DNA from 2 places in the Streptomyces sp. NPDC001204 genome. Region 1 is predicted to be linked to the other one. Evidence: riboswitches for the same ligand, from Rfam matches in the RefSeq annotation. Region 1 holds a riboswitch; the other holds the start of a gene.
The links. A riboswitch is a leader RNA that binds a small molecule or an ion and turns the genes downstream of it on or off. The one in region 1 is predicted to bind glycine.
Positions count from the first base shown of each region.

Region 2: it holds a riboswitch for glycine, as region 1 does, so the genes downstream of both, gcvP (aminomethyl-transferring glycine dehydrogenase) here and gcvT (glycine cleavage system aminomethyltransferase GcvT) in region 1, are expected to answer to the same signal.

Region 1 covers NZ_JBSFJL010000008.1:35,337-42,889, reverse strand. The annotation lists gene ACWC91_RS13565 (ABC transporter substrate-binding protein) at 1-752, opposite strand, end outside; gene ACWC91_RS13560 (ABC transporter permease) at 820-1,827, opposite strand; gene ACWC91_RS13555 (enhanced serine sensitivity protein SseB C-terminal domain-containing protein) at 2,147-2,941, opposite strand; gene ACWC91_RS13550 (enhanced serine sensitivity protein SseB) at 3,140-3,931, opposite strand; gene ACWC91_RS13545 (AAA family ATPase) at 4,214-4,834, opposite strand; glycine riboswitch at 4,983-5,079, shown strand; glycine riboswitch at 5,080-5,196, shown strand; gene gcvT (glycine cleavage system aminomethyltransferase GcvT) at 5,237-6,364, shown strand; gene gcvH (glycine cleavage system protein GcvH) at 6,475-6,852, shown strand; gene glyA (serine hydroxymethyltransferase) at 6,870-7,553, shown strand, end outside.
Region 2 covers NZ_JBSFJL010000017.1:154,699-162,251, reverse strand. The annotation lists gene ACWC91_RS23555 (FHA domain-containing protein) at 1-81, shown strand, start outside; gene ftsR (transcriptional regulator FtsR) at 99-836, shown strand; gene ACWC91_RS23545 (bifunctional nuclease family protein) at 919-1,392, shown strand; gene ACWC91_RS23540 (MerR family transcriptional regulator) at 1,584-2,267, shown strand; gene ACWC91_RS23535 (DNA polymerase IV) at 2,419-3,867, shown strand; gene ACWC91_RS23530 (PRC-barrel domain-containing protein) at 3,777-4,160, opposite strand; glycine riboswitch at 4,275-4,369, shown strand; gene gcvP (aminomethyl-transferring glycine dehydrogenase) at 4,547-7,432, shown strand; gene ACWC91_RS23520 (TOBE domain-containing protein) at 7,534-7,553, opposite strand, start outside.

The sequences.
Region 1 (7,553 bases):
GGGCCCGAGGAGAACGGGTGCAGACCGTACTTGGACTTGGTGTCCATGTCCTGGCGGACCGGGGACGCCGAGATCAGGGACAGCATCTGCTCGAAGTCCGAGTTGGCCTTCGGCAGGCGGAAGACGATGGTCTTGTCGTCCGGCGTCTCGATCGCCTTCAGACCCAGGTGTTCCTTGTCCTTGTCCTTGTAGGGGCCCTGGTACTTGCCGTCCGGGTCCAGGACCTCCTTCAGGTAGGTCGGACCGCCGGACAGCACGTCCTGCGCCCACACGCGCTCGATGCCGTACTTGACGTCCTTGGAGGTGATCGGCTTGCCGTCCTCCCACGTCACACCGTCACGCAGCGTGTACGTGTAGGTCTTGCCGCCGTCGCTGACCTTGGCGAGACCCGTGGCGAGGTCCGGGGTCAGCTCGGCGCCGGCCGCACCGGGCTCCGTCTTGTTCGTGACCAGCTGACGGCTGTAGTAGCGGGCGAAGTTCCACATCATGCCGTAGTAGCCGCGCGTGGTGTCCCACGAGTCGGCGTCCTGGGCCGCGCCGAACTTCAGCGTGCCGCCCTTCTTGGCCAGGGAGGCCTGGGCAACCTTGTTGTTGGCCGCGTCGAAGCCGGCCGCGCCGTTCTTCGAACCGCCGCCACCACCGCCGTTGCTGTCGTTGCCGCCGCCGCACGCCGCCGTGGTCAGCAGCGCGGCGACCACGGCCGCAGCGGCCATGGCCTGCTTGCGCCGCCCTGAGGTGCGTTGGGTAGTCACGTTCTCGGATCCTCCGGATAGATGAGAGACCCCGTGTGGGTGCACGGGTCGCTGGGGGTAGGGCAGTTCAGCGAGAGCCCTTGGGGTCGAGCGCATCGCGCACGCCGTCGCCGAAAAGATTGAAGGCAAGGACGGTGACGAAGATCGCCACACCGGGGACCACCATGTACATGGGGTCCGCTTCGTAGTAGTCGATCGCGTTCGAGAGCATCTGACCCCACGAAGCGGTCGGCGGCTTGACGCCCACGCCGAGGAAGCTGAGCGCGGCCTCGGTGAGGATGTTGGTCGGGATCATCATGGTCGTGTACACGATGATCGGCGCCACGAGGTTGGGCAGCAGCTCCTTGAACAGGATGTAGAAGCGGCCGGCGCCGAGCGAGCGTGCCGCCTCGACGTACTCGCGTTCGCGCAGCGACAGCGTCTGGCCGCGCACCACGCGGCCGATGTAGGGCCAGCCGAAGAAACCGATGACCAGGATCATCACGAAGACGCGCACACCCGTGCCGGTCAGGCCGAGCATCTCGTTCGGCATGACGGAGACCAGCGCGATGATGAACAGCAGCTGCGGGAAGGCGAGCAGGCCGTCCATGACCCGGCTGATGGCCGCGTCCACCCAGCCGCCGAAGAAACCGGCGAGGATGCCGAGGATGGTGCCCAGGATGACGGCGACGACGGCGGACAGGAAGCCCACGAGCAGCGAGATCTGGGCGCCGTAGACGATGCGGGCGAAGATGTCGCGGCCGCTGACCGGTTCGACGCCGAGGAGGTGGTCGCCGCTGATGCCGCCGAGGGAACCCTTGGGGGTGCCGAAGAGCGGGTCGATCAGGTCCTCGTGGTGCAGCTCGGGGTCCTGACCGACCAGGTGCGCGATCAGGGGCGCGAGCAGAGCGACCAGGATGAGGAGGAGCACGACGATGCCGCCCGTCAGGGCGAGCTTGTCCCGCTTGAGGCGCTCCCAGGCGATCCGGCCCAGGGAACGCCCCTGTACGGCCTTGGCAGCGACGTTGGCGGCCGTCGCCTCGTCGGCAGCGCTCGGGGCCGCTTCCGCGGTCGGCTCGTGCAATGGTGCCGTCATCTGGCAGGGACCCCTCTCAACCGGCGGTGGCCGGCCCGCGCTTGCCGCTGTGGCGGCTGTTCAGTCCGTCGTACACAGGGGCGAACGCCCCCTTGGAGCGGGAGTCTTCAACGCCATGGTGATCTGTTGCCAGTCTTGGCGGTGAATGGATGCGCAAACGTGATGCGGGTTAAGGGGTTCCGTTATCCGGACAGTGGGTAACGGGGGTCGGACATGGACCAGTTGGGGCTTCCCACAGCAAAAACGGACCATCCGCATCCATCTACGCGCGCAGAGGGTCGCCGGTGCGAGAGCCCTGCGGGCGGACGGACCGGACGGATCAGTAGCCGCCGCGCACCGGCGGATAGCCGTAGCCGGCCGCCGGGGCCTGGGCGGGGGCCGCGTGGGTCTCCCGGTCGTAGAACGGGCGGGAGTTGGCGCGCAGCCACATCGCGACCGGGTCGTACTCGTCGGACATCGCGACCGTCGACACCGGCAGCCCGTCGGGGACGGCGCCGATGGACTGCTGCATCATCACGCGCACCGAGTCGACGGCCGGCGGCGAGGTGTCGTACACGTCGAGGCCGATGGCGAGATACGGCGCTCCGAGCGCGGGCTGCACCCAGGTGCGGCGCAGCGAGCGCAGGGCCGGGGTACGGTGTGCGTTCTGGGTGAGCAGGGCGTAGAACTGCGAAGCTTCTACGGCGGGTTCGGACAGCCGGAGCGGTCCCGCGGGCTGCCGGTCCAGTCCGGTGGCGATACGGCGCAGGTCCAGCCACGGGATGCCGACGCCGCCGCCCGGGGCGTGCGGGTTCAGCCAGAGGCCGTAATGGTCGGGGTAGAGGGTGCGGGCCACGTCGAGGCCGTCCACGACCTCGTACGAACGGTTCCAGCCGCTCGCCGACAGCTCCTGGGCGGAGGTCACGCAGGGCGCGTAGCCGTGGCCGTCGACCTCCATGTGGCCGTACTGGGCGTCGGGGGAACCCGCCTGGCCGTGCCAGAGCAGCATCCAGACCTGGCCGGAGGAGGGGGTCGCCAGCGCGCGCAGCAGCGCCTCGTAGGCGTCGTAACGCCCGGGCGTCACCTGGCGCAGCGTCTGCTCGACCTGTCCGGCCGTGGTGCCGCTGGCGCTCACTTGTACCGCCCCTCCATACAACCGACGTTTCGACCGAGCCGTGGGTCCGGGTCCTGTCGTCACCTTCCCGTCGTCCGCCCGGCGGGCAGGCGGGAAGGTGACGGCAGGCCTAGCTTAAGCCGCCGTCCGGCGGCCGGGGACTCGCCGTGCGCCGCCGACTGCGGATCGTGTGCGCTTCTCCGGCGTCCCAGGTCGGGCTCAGTGGGCGTGCTGGTAGAACGGGCGGACGTTCTCCCTCATCCAGTCCGCCACGGGATCCTGGGCCACGTCCAGGAGGACCAGGTTGACCGGCCACCTGGCCGGGGTCCTGGTCAGGGCGCGGCCCAGGGCTTCCAGGGGGCCGGCCTGCGGGTCGCCCTCCCACTGGGACAGTTCGACGCCTATGAACATGACCGGTTCGTCCGTCTCGACGGCGGCCAGGCAGCGGCGGGCGGTGCCGACCACGCCGGTCTCGGCGAACTCGGCACTGGCGGCGGCGAGGAAGTCCACCGGGTCGTCCTGCCAGTCCGGTTCGAAGAGGCGGACGCGGCCGCCGCTCGACGGGCCGTCCAGGTGGGTGCGCCCCACCCGGCACAATTCGGCCACGGCGGCCGGCGGCAGCGGGACGCCGACCACGCCGTCCGGGTTGAGCGCGATGCCGGCCTGCGGGGGCAGTCCGCGCGCGAACTCGACGGCGGGCGCGACGGTGTACGCCATGTGCGAGCCCACGACCTGGCGGAACTGCTCCTCGGAGCTGAAGACCGGCACGTACGCCTGGCCGTCGATCTCCAGCGTGGGCAGGTCGAGCGGGCCGCTGCGCGGACCGCCGCCGCTGGGGAGGGGCACCCAGACGAGGCTGCGGCCGAGGACCTCGACGATCCGGCCGCCGGCGGTCGGGACGCCGAGGGAGGCGGACAGCACCTCCTCCAGCTCGTTGCCGGGCCATCCGCCGTGCGGATGGGATTGCGCCTGTGCCGGAAGGTCCGCGGAGAAGTCCGCCGGGAAGTCCATCTGCTACCGCCTGCTGTGAACACTGCTGTGGCCGAAAGGCTATCGGGTGCACGCCCGAACCTCACGGAAAATCCCATGACCAGACCCCACGGCGCCCCACGCGAGCACCCCCGGCGGCCGACCGCGTCACCGGCTCGCGGGCCGGCGAGTCCCGGCGCCGGCCGCCGGGCCTGGGGAGGGCCGGGCATTCGCGCGAGGCCGGCAGGAGCGCGCCCCGTGGGCGGCCTCCAGCACCGCCCCGGGCTCCCCGTGCGAGCCGCCGTGACGGGCCGCGAGCGGTTCTCAGGGGGCGAAATCGATCCGGTGCAGGCGGGTCGCCGCCTCGCGGTCGAGGAGGACCGCCGAGCCGCAGCCCCTGGGCAGGGTGCTCCGCTCCACCGCGCGGAGCAGGGCGGCGGTGGCGCGGCGGTGGCGGTGGAAGGCGTAGCGGGAGACACCGCGGCCCCGTGCGCGCTGGCCGGTCAGGGCGGCGCCCGGGGTGACGTCCAGCAGGACGAGGTGCAGGGTGCCGCCGCGGCGGCGGGCGGTGCGGGCCAGCCAGGCGCGGACCCAGGGCTGCGTGCCGCAGTCGTGGACCACGAGCGCCGCTCCGGAGCGCAGCGCGCGGCGCAGCCCCGCGAAGTGGGCGAGGCGGACCAGGGGGCGGTACAGGGCGTAGGGGAGGTGCGCCGCCAGGCGCGCGTCCCAGCGGTCGCGGGTGTCCTGGGAGTCGATGCGGACGCCGTGCACCGCGCGCCGCATCAGCGTGGACTTGCCGCTGCCGGGCAGGCCGGTCACCACGACCAGGTCGCGCGGGCCGAAACGCAGCACGCGCGGGCCGCCGCCGGACCGGTCCCGCAGGTCGCGTACCAAGAGGGCGGGGGCCTGGGCCGTCGCGTACAACGGGGTCCTGTGCGCCGTCATCATTCCTCCCCACGGATCGTAAAGAGAAGGTAATGTGCGGCGCCCGGCGTTTCCGTGCACGTCCTGCCACAGGACGGTCACAGATGCCGCCCTGCCGCGAAACGGGCCGGGCGTGCAATGATGTGCGCGCAACTGCATATCGGCCGCTTGAATCCGCGCGGGAGAGTCCCCAGCCGTCTCGCTGGGGCGCCGAAGGAGCAAGTACCTCCCTTGAATCTCTCAGGCCCCGTTACCGCGCGGGCGAGGCACATCTGAAAAGCGGGCCGCTGGCGCAGTGGCTCCACCCAAGGTGCAAGCCGTGCACCGTCCGTCCGACGGCGGTCATGGCGAACCTCTCAGGTTCCGATGACAGATGGGGAGGACATGATCCGTCCTCGCCTGTCATGCCTTGGAGACCGTCCGATGAGCAGTACCGAACCCGATCGACCCCGCCGCACCGCGCTCGACGCGCTGCACCGCTCGCTCGGCGCGACGATGACCGACTTCGCCGGCTGGGACATGCCCCTGCGCTACGGCTCCGAGCGCGACGAGCACATCGCCGTACGGACCAGGGCCGGCCTCTTCGACCTGTCCCACATGGGCGAGATCACCGTCACCGGCCCGCAGGCCGTCACGCTGCTGAACCACGCCCTGGTCGGCAACATCGCCACGGTCGGCCTCGGCCGCGCCCGCTACACCATGATCTGCCAGGCCGACGGCGGCATCCTGGACGACCTGATCGTCTACCGGCTGGGCGAGACCGAGTACCTGGTCGTCGCCAACGCCTCCAACGCCCAGGTCGTGCTCGACGCGCTGACCGAGCGGGCGGCGGGCTTCGACGCCGAGGTGCGCGACGACCGGGACAGCTACGCGCTGCTCGCCGTGCAGGGCCCCGAGTCCGCCGGCATCCTGAAGTCCCTCACCGACGCCGACCTGGAGGGCCTGAAGTACTACGCCGGGCTCCCCGGCACGGTCGCCGGCGTCCCCGCGCTGATCGCGCGTACCGGCTACACCGGCGAGGACGGCTTCGAGCTGTTCGTGGCCCCGGGCGACGCGGAGAAGCTGTGGCAGGCGCTGACCGAGGCCGGCGCGGACGCCGGGCTGGTCCCGTGCGGCCTGTCCTGCCGGGACACGCTGCGCCTGGAGGCGGGCATGCCGCTGTACGGGCACGAGCTGTCGACCTCGCTGACCCCGTTCGACGCGGGCCTCGGCCGGGTGGTCAAGTTCGAGAAGGAGGGCGACTTCGTGGGCCGTGAGGCCCTGCTGGCCGCCGCCGAGCGCGCCGCCGCGGAGCCGCCCCGGGTGCTCGTCGGCCTGGTCGCCGAGGGCCGCCGGGTCCCGCGCGCCGGGTACGCCGTCGTCGCGGGCGGCGAGGTGATCGGCGAGGTCACCTCCGGCGCCCCCTCCCCCACCCTGGGCAAGCCGATCGCCATGGCGTACGTCGACGCCGCGCACGCCGCTCCGGGCACGGCCGGTGTCGGTGTGGACATCCGGGGCAACCACGAGCCGTACGAGGTCGTGGCGCTGCCCTTCTACAAGCGGCAGAAGTGACACGGTCGTAGTCGCCACGGAGTCGACGTGAGACACGTCACCCCTGGTCACGCACGCCTTTCGCACTCCCCATTCATCACCATTGACCCGCGTACAGGAGAATTCTGGCCATGAACAACCCTCAGCATCTGCGCTACAGCAAGGAGCACGAGTGGCTGTCGCCCGTCGAGGACGGCGTGGCGACGGTCGGCATCACGGAGTTCGCGGCCAACGCGCTCGGCGATGTCGTCTACGCCCAGCTCCCGGAGGTCGGCGACACGGTGGCCGCGGGCGAGACCTGCGGCGAGCTGGAGTCGACCAAGTCGGTGTCCGACCTGTACTCCCCCGTCAGCGGTGAGGTCACCGAGTTCAACGAGGACGTGGTGAACGACCCGTCGCTGGTGAACTCCGCGCCCTTCGAGGGCGGCTGGCTGTTCAAGGTGCGCCTGGCCGAGGAGCCCGCCGACCTGCTCTCCGCCGACGAGTACGCCGCCGAGACGGCCGGCTGAGAATCGGACGCACGCACATGACTGTTCTCAACACACCCCTGCACGAGCTCGACCCGGACGTCGCCGCCGCGGTCGACGCCGAGCTGCACCGCCAGCAGTCCACGCTGGAGATGATCGCCTCCGAGAACTTCGCCCCGGTGGCGGTCATGGAGGCGCAGGGCTCGGTCCTCACCAACAAGTACGCCGAGGGCTACCCCGGCCGCCGCTACTACGGCGGCTGCGAGCACGTCGACGTGGTCGAGCAGATCGCCATCGACCGCATCAAGGAGCTGTTCGGCGCCGAGCACGCCAACGTGCAGCCGCACTCCGGCGCCCAGGCGAACGCGGCCGCGATGTTCGCGCTGCTCAAGCCCGGTGACACGATCATGGGTCTGAACCTCGCCCACGGCGGGCACCTGACCCACGGCATGAAGATCAACTTCTCCGGCAAGCTCTACGACGTCGTCGCCTACCACGTGGGCGAGGACGGCCTGGTCGACATGGCCGAGGTGGAGCGGCTGGCGAAGGAGTCCAAGCCGAAGCTGATCGTGGCCGGCTGGTCCGCGTACCCGCGGCAGCTGGACTTCGCCGCGTTCCGCCGGATCGCGGACGAGGTCGGCGCGTACCTCATGGTCGACATGGCGCACTTCGCCGGCCTGGTGGCCGCGGGCCTGCACCCGAACCCGGTGCCGCACGCCCACGTGGTCACCACCACCACCCAC
Region 2 (7,553 bases), on a different contig from region 1:
CAGGTCGCTCTGTCCAACGGTGACGAGGTGCAGATCGGCAAGTACCGGCTGGTCTTCCACTCGAGCCGACAGGGCGTCTGACCTGTCAGGGAAGGTCCATGCGCCAATCACCGAGCGGCGGCGCCGGGCACGGCGCCGCCGCCACGGACAGTGGGCTGAAGAGCATCGGCACGGTGCTGAACGTGCTGCGCGACGAGTTCCCCGAGGTCACCGTCTCCAAGATCCGTTTCCTGGAGTCGGAGGGGCTCGTCGAGCCGCGGCGCACCCCCTCGGGGTACCGCAAGTTCAGCACCGACGACGTCGAGCGGCTGGCCCTGGTCCTGCGGATGCAGCGGGACCACTACCTGCCGTTGAAGGTGATCCGCGAGTACCTGGACGCCATGGAGCGCGGCGAGGCGGTCCACCTGCCGGCGGTCGGCCGGCAGCGTGACGGCGCGGCCGTGCCGACGCCGGCCGAGGCGCCCACGGGGGCCCGGATCGGGCGGGCCGAGCTGCTCGCCGCCGCCGGCATCGAGGAGGGGGAGCTGCGGGAGTGGGAGTCGTACGGGCTGCTCACTCCGTTGGCGGACGGGGCCTACGGCACCGAGTCGGTGACCGTGGCCTCGCTCGTCTCCGAGCTGGGGCGTTTCGGGATCGAGCCCCGGCACCTGCGGGTGATGAAGGCGGCGGCCGACCGCGAGGCCGGGCTCGTCGACCAGGTGGTGGCGCCGCTCAAGCGGCACCGCAACCCGCAGACCAGGGCACATGCGGAGGCCCGCGCCAAGGAGCTCGCGGAACTCACGGTGCGGCTGCACACGGTGCTGGTCCAGGCCGCGCTGGGGGTGCGGCTGCCGTGAGCGGGCCGGGGAGGCGGCCGGATCCTCCTCCCATGACCGGCCCGACTACCCAAACGGTCGGGGCACCGCCTAGGGTTGCTGTGTGAACGAGCTCGATGTCGTAGGTGTCCGGGTCGAGATGCCCTCCAACCAGCCGATCGTGCTCCTGCGTGAAGTGGGAGGCGACCGTTACCTCCCCATCTGGATCGGGCCAGGGGAGGCGACGGCGATCGCCTTCGCCCAACAGGGCATGGCCCCTGCGCGGCCGCTGACCCACGACCTGTTCAAGGACGTGCTGGAAGCGGTCGGCCAGGAACTCACGGAAGTGCGCATCACGGACCTGCGTGAAGGCGTCTTCTACGCCGAGCTGGTGTTCGCCAGCGGTGTCGAGGTGAGCGCCCGGCCGTCCGACGCCATAGCGCTGGCCCTGCGTACCGGGACGCCGATCTTCGGCAGCGACACGGTGCTCGACGACGCGGGCATCGCGATCCCGGACGAGCAGGAGGACGAGGTGGAGAAGTTCCGCGAGTTCCTCGACCAGATCTCGCCGGAGGACTTCGGCACCAGCAGCCAGTGAAGCGCCCGTAGGAGCCAAGGGAGACCGTCCCGCGGCCTCCCCCCGAGGCATTCGGATAGCCTTTCCCGGCGATGGGGTACGCGAAACCACTCTTAGGGTGATTATCACTCGGCGTGCCGAGTGTGGCGATCGTTGACGCACCCCTGGTGACTGCCTACCGTCGAGGAGGCAGGTCAAGGACGGAGGTCGGCGTGAGAAGCAGCGGCGACGGTACGGCTGGGGGTGCCCCCGGACGCAATGCCGGGGGAAGCGGTCCGTACCCTCCCCCGAGCTCTCGGCTCCGACCGAGCGGGGGGTATCCCCCTGGAGGGGGCGTGGCCGGTCGTGCTCCGCAGCGACCGACGGCGGTGCCGAGCAGCGGAGGGGCGGCGGCCATGGCTACCGAGCAGATCGGCTACCGCGGTCCGACGGCCTGCGCGGCCGCCGGCATCACCTACCGGCAACTGGACTACTGGGCGCGCACCGGGCTGGTCGAGCCGAGCGTGCGTCCCGCCCACGGGTCCGGCACTCAACGTCTCTACAGCTTCCGGGACGTCGTCGTCCTGAAGATCGTCAAGAGGTTCCTCGACACCGGCGTGTCGCTGCAGAACATCCGTAGCGCCGTCCAGCACCTGCGCGAGTGCGGTCTGCGTGACCTGGAGCGGATGACGCTGATGAGCGACGGTGCCACGGTGTACGAGTGCACGTCGCCCGACGAGGTGCACGCACTGCTCCAGGGGGGCCAGGGAATCTTCGGCATCGCCGTCGGCGTGGTGTGGCGCGATGTGGAGAGCGCGCTGTCGCAGCTGCACGGTGAGCGCATCGACACCGGGGAGACGCTCGTGGGGCACAATCCGGGCGACGAACTCGCCCGGCGGCGCAACCGGGCCGTCTGAGCGCCCCCTCGGCCGGCTCCGGTCGTTGCGGCCACTGACCTGGCCCCCATGGGCCCGATCAGCCCGCTCGGCCCCCGGACCGGCTTCGAGAGGCCGTACGGGTGCCGCCGGAACCGGTGCGTTGTCAGTGGCGTGGTGCAGCATCGTAGATGTGAGAACCGCACCCACGATCCTCCATCTCGACATGGATGCCTTCTTCGCCTCCGCGGAGCAGGCGTCCAAGCCGAGCCTGCGCGGGAAGGCCGTGGTCGTGGGCGGGCTGGGACCGCGCGGCGTGGTGGCCACGGCGTCGTACGAGGCGCGCGTCTTCGGCGTCCACTCCGCGATGCCGATGGCCCAGGCGCGGCGGCTGGCGCCGAACGCCGCGTACCTCGTGCCGCGCTTCTCCTTCTACCGCTCCATCAGCGAGCGGGTGATGGGCCTGCTGCGGGCGCTGTCGCCGCTGGTGGAGCCGCTGAGCCTGGACGAGGCGTTCGTGGACCTGGAGGCCGGGGGAGCCGCCAGGGACGCGGAATCAGCCCGGCTGGCGGGGGCGAGGCTGCGTGCCGATATCCGGGCCGTCACGGGGCTCACGGGGTCCGTGGGGCTCGCCGCCTCCAAGATGCTCGCCAAGATCGGCTCCGAGCAGGCCAAGCCCGACGGCCTGGTGCTCATCGAGCCCGGCACCGAGCGGGCCCTGCTCGGTCCGCTGTCCGTGCGGACCCTGCCGGGCGTGGGCCCGGCCACGGGCGACCATCTGCGGCGGGCCGGGATCCACACCGTCGAGGAGATCGCCGAGGCCGGCGAGGACGAGCTCGTACGGCTGCTCGGCAAGGCGCACGGGCACGCGCTGTACGCGATGGCGCTGGCCCAGGACGACCGTCCCGTCGTCGCCGAGCGCGAGACGAAGTCGGTGTCCGTCGAGGACACCTACGACGTGGACATCCACGACCGCCTCCGGGTGGCTCTGGAGGTGCAGCGGCTCGCCGACCGGTGCGTGGGGAGGCTGCGCGGGGCCGGTCTTTCGGGGCGCACCATCGTGCTGAAGGTGCGCCGCTACGACTTCTCCACCCTGACCCGCTCCGAGACCCTGCGCGGGCCCACCGACGACTCCGCGGTGATACGGGAGGCGGCCGCCCGGCTGCTGGACTCCGTGGACACCACGGGCGGCGTACGGCTGCTCGGCGTGGGCGTGTCCGGGCTCGCCGACTACACCCAGGAGGACCTGTTCGCGCAGGCCGCGGGCGCGCAGGCGCAGAGCCCGGCCGAGGAGCGGCCGGAGGAACCCGCCGAGCGGCAGCCGGCACCCACCGAGCGGCGGTGGCCGGCGGGCCACGACGTACGGCACGCCGAGTACGGCCACGGATGGGTACAGGGCAGCGGCCTCGGCCGCGTCACCGTGCGCTTCGAGACTCCTGACTCCGCGCCGGGCCGGGTTCGCACCCTCCTCATGGACGACCCGGACCTGGAACCGGCCGAACCCCTCCCTCTGGTTCCTCTGGTTCCTCCCGTCCCGCCGGTTCCTCAGGCTCAGCCTTCGTCCGGACCCGAGCCGGAGCCTGCCAGCTTGCCGAAGTGGTGGTCCGGAACGGTCGGTGGAGGGGCCACGTCGAGGCCGTAGTGGTGGTAGAGCTGCAGTTCCTGCTCGGGGGACAGATGGCGGCCCACGCCGAAGTCGGGGGCCTCCTTGATCAGTGCGCGGTCGAAGGGGACGTGCAGGGCGCCTTCGACCAGTTCGCTGGGTTCCAGGGGGACGAAGGCGTCCCGGGAGAACAAGCCGGTGCGTATGGCCGCCCACTCCGGCACACCGGTCGCGTCGTCGAGGTAGACCTCGTCCACCGTGCCGATCTTGTGGCCGCTGCGGTCGAACGCCTTGCGGCCGATCAGGTTGCGCGGATCGATCTCCGTCTGCACTGGTCCCTCCACGTGGTCGCAACTCATCCGTAACCACTACAAAAGAGCACATTCAGCAAGGCGGCCACTCGAAGACCCGTGCGGCTGCCCCGCTGGTAGGCTGGCACCGGCTGCTGACCCCGTGCGGGAGAGCCCTCCGGTACCACCGGGGGCGCCGAAGGAGCAAATCCTCCCCGGAATCTCTCAGGCCCACGTACCGCACGGACGAGGTCACTCTGGAAAGCAGAGCGGGTGTCGACGGCTTCCGCTCTCACCGACGGTGAAAACCGGGAGCCCCTCGGGCGGCCCGGTGAAACTCTCAGGTTGAGATGACAGAGGGGGAGGCCGTCGGGGCACCTGTGCCGTGGTGTCCCTCGAAGGTCGTGTCAGACCAGGAGGCCTCCGCAATGACCGCCCAGCGCATTCCGCTCTCCGAGCTCGAACAGGGCATCCCCTTCGAACAGCGCCACATCGGGCCCGACCAGGAGGCGCGGGCCAAGATGCTCGCGCAGGTCGGCTACGGCTCGCTCGACGAGCTCACCGCCGCCGCGGTGCCCGATGTGATCAAGAACGCCGACGCGCTCGACCTGCCCGGCGCCCGCACCGAGGCCGAGGTGCTGGCCGAGCTGCGCTCCCTGGCCGACCGCAACCAGGTCCTCGGCTCGATGATCGGACTCGGCTACTACGGGACCTTCACCCCGCCGGTCATCCTGCGCAACGTCATGGAGAACCCGGCCTGGTACACCGCCTACACCCCCTACCAGCCGGAGATCTCCCAGGGCCGGCTGGAGGCGCTGCTGAACTTCCAGACCGTGGTCGCCGAACTGACCGGTCTGCCGACCTCCGGCGCGTCGCTGCTCGACGAGGGCACCGCCGCCGCCGAGGCCATGGCGCTGTCCCGGCGCATGGGCAAGAACAAGAAGGGCCTGTTCCTGGTCGACGCGGACGCGCTGCCGCAGACCATCGCCGTCATCGAGACCCGCGCCGAGCCGACCGGCGTCGAGGTCGTCGTCGCCGACCTCGGCGCGGGCATCCCCGCCGAGATCGCCGAGCGCGAGATCAACGGTGTGCTCCTCCAGTACCCGGGCACCTCCGGCGCCGTGCGCGACCTCAAGCCCGTCATCGACCAGGCGCACGAGCTGGGCGCCCTGGTCACCGTCGCCGCCGACCTGCTCGCGCTCACCCTGCTGAAGTCGCCCGGCGAGCTGGGCGCGGACATCGCCGTCGGCACCACCCAGCGCTTCGGCGTGCCGATGGGCTTCGGCGGCCCGCACGCCGGCTACATGGCGGTGCACGAGAAGTTCGCGCGCAGCCTGCCCGGCCGCCTGGTCGGTGTCTCCGTCGACGCCGACGGCAACAAGGCCTACCGCCTCGCCCTGCAGACCCGTGAGCAGCACATCCGCCGCGAGAAGGCCACCAGCAACATCTGCACCGCCCAGGTGCTGCTCGCCGTCATGGCCGGCATGTACGCGGTCTACCACGGCCCCGAGGGCCTGCGGGACATCGCTCTGCGCACCCACCGCTATGCCACGGTCCTCGCCGAGGGCCTCGAGGCCGGCGGCTTCGAGATCGTGCACGGCGCGTACTTCGACACGCTGACCGTCAAGGCGGAGGGGCGTGCCGCCGAGGTCGTCGCCGCGGCCCGCGAGGGCGGCGTGAACCTGCGCCTGGTCGACGCCGACCACGTCTCGCTCGCCTGCGACGAGACCACCACCCGGGACCGGCTGCGCGCCGTGTGGGCCGCCTTCGGCGTCGGGGGCGACATCGAGGCGCTGGACGCGGCCGCCGAGGACGCGCTGCCCGGGGCGCTGCTGCGCGACGACGCCTACCTCACCCACCCCGTCTTCCACCAGTACCGGTCCGAGACCGCGATGCTGCGTTACCTGCGCCGGCTGGCCGACCGCGACTACGCCCTCGACCGCGGCATGATCCCGCTGGGCTCGTGCACCATGAAGCTCAACGCGACGACCGAGATGGAGCCGGTCACCTGGCCGGAGTTCGGGCAGCTGCACCCCTTCGTTCCCGCCGAGCAGGCGCAGGGCTACCTCACCCTCATCCGCGAGCTGGAGGAACGTCTCGCCGAGGTCACCGGCTACGACAAGGTCTCCCTTCAGCCGAACGCCGGTTCCCAGGGCGAGCTGGCCGGTCTGCTCGCCGTGCGCGGCTACCACCGTGCCAACGGCGACGAGCAGCGCACCATCTGCCTCATCCCGTCCTCCGCGCACGGCACCAACGCCGCCAGCGCCGTGATGGCCGGAATGAAGGTCGTCGTCGTCAAGACCGCCGAGGACGGCGAGGTCGACGTCGAGGACCTGCGGGCGAAGATCGAGCAGTACCGCGAGCAGCTGGCCGTGCTGATGATCACCTACCCGTCCACGCACGGCGTGTTCGAGGAGCACGTCGCCGACATCTGCGCGCAGGTCCACGAGGCCGGCGGCCAGGTGTACGTCGACGGCGCCAACCTCAACGCCCTGGTGGGCCTCGCCAAGCCGGGTCACTTCGGCGGCGACGTCTCCCACCTGAACCTGCACAAGACGTTCTGCATCCCGCACGGCGGCGGCGGTCCCGGCGTCGGCCCGGTCGGCGTGCGCGCCCACCTGGCGCCGTACCTGCCCAACCACCCGCTCCAGCCCGACGCCGGCCCGGAGACCGGAGTCGGTCCGATCTCGGCCGCGCCGTGGGGCTCGGCCGGCATCCTGCCGATCTCCTGGGCCTACGTCCGCCTGATGGGCGGCGAGGGCCTCAAGCGGGCCACGCAGGTCGCCGTGCTCAGCGCCAACTACGTCGCCAAGCGCCTCGAGCCGCACTACCCGGTGCTCTACACCGGTCCCGGCGGCCTGGTCGCCCACGAGTGCATCATCGACCTGCGCCCGCTGACCAAGGCGACCGGGGTGACCGTGGACGACGTGGCCAAGCGGCTGATCGACTACGGCTTCCACGCGCCGACGATGTCGTTCCCGGTGGCCGGCACGCTGATGATCGAGCCGACCGAGTCCGAGGACCTGGCCGAGCTGGACCGGTTCTGCGATGCGATGATCGCGATCCGCGCCGAGATCGAGAAGGTCGGTTCCGGCCAGTGGCCCGCGGACGACAACCCGCTGCACGGCGCCCCGCACACCGCCGCCGCGCTCGGCGGGGAGTGGCAGCACGGCTACACCCGTGAGGAGGCCGTCTTCCCGGCCGGGGTCTCGGTGGCCGACAAGTACTGGCCGCCGGTGCGCCGCATCGACCAGGCCTTCGGCGACCGCAACCTCGTCTGCTCCTGCCCGCCGCTGGACGCGTACGAGGACTGATCGAGCGGCTCACGGGCTCCCGTCCGACCCGGGCGGGAGCCCTGGGTTTTCTTGCGTTCGGATCATGCCCGGGTGATCCGAACGAAAGACCCCCAGCCGTGTCACACGGTGGCCAGGGCGA